DNA from 2 places in the Serratia sp. L9 genome. Region 2 is predicted to be linked to the other one. Evidence: predicted binding sites of a transcription regulator. Region 2 holds the regulator's gene; the other holds the start of a gene.
The links. Region 2 encodes PhoB, which activates phosphate uptake and scavenging genes when phosphate is short. Its sites were predicted from a motif close to CTGTCATAAAACTGNCNNAT; they were not measured.
Positions count from the first base shown of each region.

Region 1: glpT (glycerol-3-phosphate transporter) is a predicted target of PhoB. The motif match lies at 1,819-1,838, and genes of this name have one in related genera.

Region 1 covers NZ_CP192591.1:813,003-816,174, forward strand. The annotation lists partial or broken gene glpA (anaerobic glycerol-3-phosphate dehydrogenase subunit A) at 1-1,629, opposite strand, end outside; gene glpT (glycerol-3-phosphate transporter) at 1,995-3,172, shown strand, end outside.
Region 2 covers NZ_CP192591.1:5,527,363-5,530,534, forward strand. The annotation lists gene phoR (phosphate regulon sensor histidine kinase PhoR) at 1-803, opposite strand, end outside; gene phoB (phosphate response regulator transcription factor PhoB) at 828-1,517, opposite strand; partial or broken gene sbcD (exonuclease subunit SbcD) at 1,699-2,927, shown strand; gene sbcC (exonuclease subunit SbcC) at 2,924-3,172, shown strand, end outside.

The DNA.
Region 1 (3,172 bases), 1.0 Mb from region 2:
CCTGCTTACGGTCATCACGGGCATCGAGCCCGCATAACCCTTGGTAAACCCAACTGGTGAATTCGCTCTCGCGCAGCGCATCGCCCCAGGCGATGGGCCGCACCCCTTTCCAGCGTTCATTGAGGAAGTGGGAGAGCTGGGCGATGGATTGCTGCGGTGTGGTCACGTTAAAGCGCGTCAGTAGGCCAGCGGCACGGCAGGCGCACAGTTCCCCTGGCAGGTGCCCATCCCCACGCGGGTGCGGCGGCGTAAATCAACCAGGTTGTTGACGGTCAGGGTATTCACTGCATAGCGGACTTCCCCGGCGGTGACCGCTTCGCATTCACACACCAGGCTGTTGTCCAGGCGGTTACCGGATGGCACCAGACTGGCGCGATCGCCGTGGCGATATATCGCTGAACCGCGAATACTGGCTGGCAAAGCCACCACGTTACGCACGGTTTCTTCTGCGGATTGGCGAGATCCCGGCAAGGCTTCTTCTGCGGTGGTGCAAGGGCTATCGACACCCAGCTTGGCGCAGACCATATCGGTGGCCCATTGCGCCATCAGCCGGTAAGTCATCAGCTTGCCGCCGGTAATGGTGATAAAACCTTCCAGCCCATCCCGCACCGCATGATCGAGCAGGACAATGCCACGGCTGACGTTGCGCCCGGTAGGATCGTCGTCGCGGCCCACCAGTGGCCGGACTCCGGCATAAGCCCGCAGAATACGGGTTTGAGCCAGCTCAGGGGCCAGCAGAGAACCTTCACGGATCAACACATCCACTTCCTGAGGCGTAACCACCATATTGTCGATTTGGTCGTAATCAATATGTGTGGAAGTCGTGCCAATCAGCGAAATAGTGTCACCCGGCACCAGAATGTCGGCATCCGCCGGTTTACGACAACGGTTGATCACCATGTTGTTAATGCGATGGCCCAGGATCAACAGCGCCCCTTTGGATGGGAACATGCGAACGCGCAGATCGGCGTATTCGGCGATCTGCTGGCCCCATATCCCTGCAGCATTCACCACTACCTGCGCATAAATGTCGTATTGACGCGCCGCTTGATGGTCGAAAACGCTCACGCCATTCACACGGTCGCCCACGCGTATCAGACCGGTAACTTGATGATAGGTAAGGATCTGCGCGCCATATGCACGGGCATCAAGCATATTGGCCGCGGTTAAGCGAAAAGGATCAACCGTGCCATCCGGCACGCGTACCGCGCCGATCAGGCTTGGGTTGGCCGCTGGTTCCAGACGCAGCGCCAGTTGGGGGTCGATGGCTTCGGCCTCGATCCCGGCGTTGCGGCAGGCGGATATAAACTGTTGCTGATAGGCCAGCGAATCTTGCGGCAAGGTAATAAACAGACCATCAGTACGCTCGATACAGTGATGAGCAATACGCTTGAGAATGCGGTTTTCTTCGATACATTCGCGAGCCGACTCATCATCGGTCACCGCATAGCGAGCGCCGCTGTGCAGCAGACCATGGTTACGGCCCGTGGCACCGGTGGCAATGTCATGCCGCTCCAGCAATACACAGCGCAAGCCTCGCCGCGCACAATCACGAGCGATCCCCGCGCCGGTGGCTCCGCCGCCAATAATGATCACATCCGTTTCGGTCACTGGTGAGTTGTTGCTCATCACGCCCCCTAAGCCTGTAGTTATGAGTTTATTTAGCCACAGTTACTGGGGTCTTTGTTTGATAAGGAACAATAACGAACAAAAAACGAAAACAAAATGTCCTTAAAAAACCATCAATGTGATCAATATCACGAGTTTTTTGCGATTACCTATTTCATAACGTTAACCAATCGCTCAAAATCCGCCACGGTTTCATAAAAGTGTAACAAATGCGCCTTCCATCACAGTGACGTTTGTTGGTTTTCACTAGGATTACGCTCGTTATAGAACAATTTGACAACACTTCTGGCATCCGCTCGACCATCTTCAGGATATCCGTTTCCTGCTGATGCAATAAATAACTGATAAAGCCATCGGAGGCGCTCATGTTGAGTATTTTTAAACCAGCCGCACACATTTCACGTGTGCCGGTAGATAAGGTAGACCCGCTCTACCGCAAGCTACGCTGGCAAATTTTTATGGGGATCTTTTTCGGTTACGCAGCTTACTATCTGGTGCGTAAAAACTTCACCCTGGCGATGCCGTATCTGATCGATCAGGGGTTCAGCCGTGGTGACCTGGGCTTTGCACTGTCAGGGATCTCCATTGCCTACGGTTTCTCCAAGTTTATCATGGGCTCGGTTTCTGACCGTTCCAATCCCCGGGTATTCTTGCCTGCCGGCCTGATCCTGGCCGCCGCCGTAATGCTGTTTATGGGCTTCGTGCCTTGGGCAACCTCCAGCATCGCCGTGATGTTCGTGCTGTTGTTCCTGTGCGGTTGGTTCCAGGGTATGGGTTGGCCTCCGTGTGGCCGTACCATGGTTCACTGGTGGTCGCAGAAAGAGCGTGGCGGTATCGTTTCGGTGTGGAACTGCGCCCACAACGTGGGTGGCGGTCTGCCTCCACTGCTGTTCCTGCTGGGTATGGCGTGGTTTAACGATTGGCATGCGGCGCTGTATATGCCTGCTTTCGGCGCGATCCTGGTGGCGCTGATCGCCTTCGCATTGATGCGTGACACCCCGCAATCTTGTGGCCTGCCACCGATTGAAGAGTACAAAAACGACTATCCGGATGATTACACCCAAGAAGCAGAAGAAGAACTGACAGCCAAACAGATCTTCATGCAGTATGTGCTGCCAAACAAACTGCTGTGGTACATCGCTATCGCCAACGTGTTTGTCTATCTGTTGCGCTACGGCATCCTGGACTGGTCACCAACCTACCTGAAAGAAGTGAAACACTTCGCGTTGGACAAGTCCTCCTGGGCCTACTTCCTGTACGAATATGCCGGTATTCCAGGCACCCTGCTGTGCGGCTGGATGTCGGACAAGGTGTTTAAAGGCAACCGTGGCGCTACCGGGGTGTTCTTTATGACGCTGGTGACTATCGCCACTGTCGTTTACTGGCTGAACCCGGTGGGCAACCCTGGCATCGATATGGCCTGTATGATCACCATCGGCTTCCTGATCTACGGCCCGGTCATGCTGATTGGTCTGCACGCTCTGGAACTGGCACCGAAAAAAGCGGCAGGTACCGCAGCTGGCTTCACCGGTCTGTTCGGTTA
Region 2 (3,172 bases):
GCTTCAATACGCGACAGCGTCAGTAACTGTTTTACCAACCCATCCATACGTTTGGTCTGTTCCTGCATGGTGCCCAGCGCTTTACCGCGTAACGAACCGTCCAACTCCTGGTCGCTCATCATCTCCAGATAACCCTGCAATACGGTTAACGGTGTGCGCAGCTCATGGCTGACGTTGGCAAAGAAGTTGCGCCTGGCCCCTTCCAACTGGCGCATCTGGGTGACGTCACGGGCCACCATCAGCAGTTGCCCTTCGGAGTAGGGCATAATGCGGAACTCCACAAAGTGTTCATTATTCAGTTGCAGCGTTAACGGCCGGCTGAACTCTTGCTGTTGCAGATATTGGCTGAACTCCGGGTAACGCAGCAGGTTGAGAATGTGTTGGCCGTTATCTTCCGGCCAGCGGAAACCCAGCAGATGCTGCGCCAAACCGTTACACCAGAAAATATTGCCCTCAATGGTGGTCATCACCACCGCATCCGGCAGGGATTCGGCACCGCTGCGAAAGCGCTTGATCAGCAGCGCCAATTCGCGGCGGCGGCGGCGGTTACGCTGCTGCATCTGATACAGACCGTAGAACAGAGGCTCCCAGCTCCAACGCCCAGGCGGCGGCGTCATGCTGCGATCCACCCACAGCCAGTGGGAAAGTTTGAGTTGGTTATAAAAATTCCAGGCCAGTGCAGCCAGCACCGAAATCAACAGCAACCAGGGTAGATAACCGAAAATCAGCCCCAGCAATAAGGCGGGCAAGCAAAAAAGGGCCAGCTCCAGCGCCAGCCTCTTCAAGGATAAACGTTCTAGCACGGTAACTTCTCCAGCGCAGTGCAATCAGTAGCGCGTTGAGAACCGATAGCCGGTACCGCGAACGGTTTGAACCATTTTGTCATGACCAGTGGTCTCCAGCGCCTTACGCAGCCGGCGTATATGCACATCAACAGTGCGGTCTTCCACATAAACGTTCGTGCCCCAAACATGATTAAGCAACTGCTCACGGCTGTAAACACGCTCAGGATGGGTCATAAAGAAGTGCAACAGTTTGAACTCGGTCGGCCCCATCTCCAGCGCCTGTTCATTAACCATTACCCGATGCGAGGAAGGATCCAGGCTTAGCCCCTGCATTTCAATCACTTCTTCCACCGCCATCGGCGAAATACGGCGCATCACGGCCTTGATACGAGCCACCAGTTCCTTGGGTGAGAAAGGTTTGGTGATATAATCATCCGCCCCGACTTCCAGGCCACGTACCCGATCTTCTTCTTCACCGCGAGCGGTCAGCATCATCACCGGGATATCCCGGGTCATCGCCTCACGCTTCATATGCTTGATAAACTGGATCCCGGTACCGCCAGGTAACATCCAGTCCAGTAACACCAAATCAGGGAACGGCTCAGACAGGCGCGTTACGGCACTGTCATAATCCTCGGCTTCCAACGGTTGGTAACCATTCTGCTCCAACACAAAGCACACCATCTCACGGATCGGCGCTTCGTCTTCCACCACCAGTATGCGTCTTGCCATCGTCAATCCTGCCAATGTGTAAGCTATCTGCGGTCGCCATTATGCGTCAGTTTTGTGACACTTTTATGAAAAAAGTCCCCCTAAGCATAGCGATAATTTCAGTCGCCAAAGAAAAATCATCATGCTTAGGTTAGGATAAGGCCTGTTTACGCCCTTATTACCCTGTTAGCCAGGAAGACCTATGCGCCTGATCCATACCTCTGACTGGCATTTGGGCCAGTACTTTTTCACTAAAAGCCGCGCCGCCGAACATCAGGCCTTTTTACGCTGGCTGACTGAGCAGGTGGAACAGCATCAGGTGGACGCGCTGATTGTCGCAGGCGATCTGTTTGATACCGGTTCGCCACCCAGCTATGCCCGCGAGCTGTACAACCGTTTTATCGTGGAACTGCAACGCACCGGCTGCCAATTGGTGGTGCTGGGTGGCAACCACGACTCCGTGGCTACGCTGAATGAATCGCGTGAGCTGCTTTCATGCCTGAATACTACCGTGATTGCCAACGCGCAAACCGAGCTTGAGCAGCAAATTCTGGTGTTGAACCAGCGTGATGGCCAGCCGGGTGCCGTACTTTGCGCCATCCCCTTCCTGCGTCCACGGGACTTACTTACCAGCCGCGCCGGGGATTCCGGCAGTCAGAAACAGCAGGCATTGCAAGAAGCCATCGCCGGGCATTATCACCGTCTGTATCAGGCGGCCTGTGAACACCGCGATTCGCTGGGCCTGCCACTGCCCATTGTGGCGACCGGGCATCTGACCACCGTGGGCGTGACCACTTCCGACTCGGTGCGCGATATTTATATCGGCACGCTGGATGCTTTCCCGGCACAGGCCTTCCCCCTGCCGACTACATCGCATTAGGCCATATTCATCGCGCACAGAACGTCGCCAAGTCTGAACATATCCGCTACAGCGGTTCCCCAATCCCGCTGAGTTTTGATGAACTGGGCAAGGCGAAGAGCGTGTTTATGGTCGACTTTTCCGCCGGTGCCTTGCAGCAGATCACTGCGCTGGAGATCCCCACTTTCCAACCGATGCAGTTGATCAAAGGCGACTTGCAGCAAATCGAGGCCCAACTGCGGCAGTTTGCCGATTATCAGGGAGAATTGCCGGTTTGGCTGGATATCGAAGTGGCCACCCAGGATTACCTCAGCGATATTCAACGCCGGATCCAACAGTTGGCGGAAGATCTGCCGGTTGACGTGGTGCTGTTACGGCGCAGTAAAGAGCAGCGCCAACAGACCATCGCCCAGCAGGATAAAGAAACCTTGAATGAGTTAAGCGTGGGCGAAGTGTTTGAGCGGCGCTTGGCGCTGGAAGGGGAAATGGCCGAACCGCGCCAGCAACGAATGCGGCAGATGTTCCAGCAGGTAGTGGAAACCCTGCATCAACCAGAGGAGCCATCGGCATGAAGATCCTGAGCCTAAGGCTGAAAAACCTGAACTCGCTGCAGGGCGAGTGGAAAATTGACTTCCAGGCCGAACCCTTTGCCAGCAACGGCCTGTTTGCTATCACCGGGCCGACCGGTGCGGGCAAAACCACCCTGCTGGACGCCATCTGCCTGGCGTTGTATCACCAGACGCCGCGCCTGGAGATCAGTGCCAGCCAGAACGAACTGATGACACGCCACACCGCCGAATCGCTGGCTGAAGTGGAG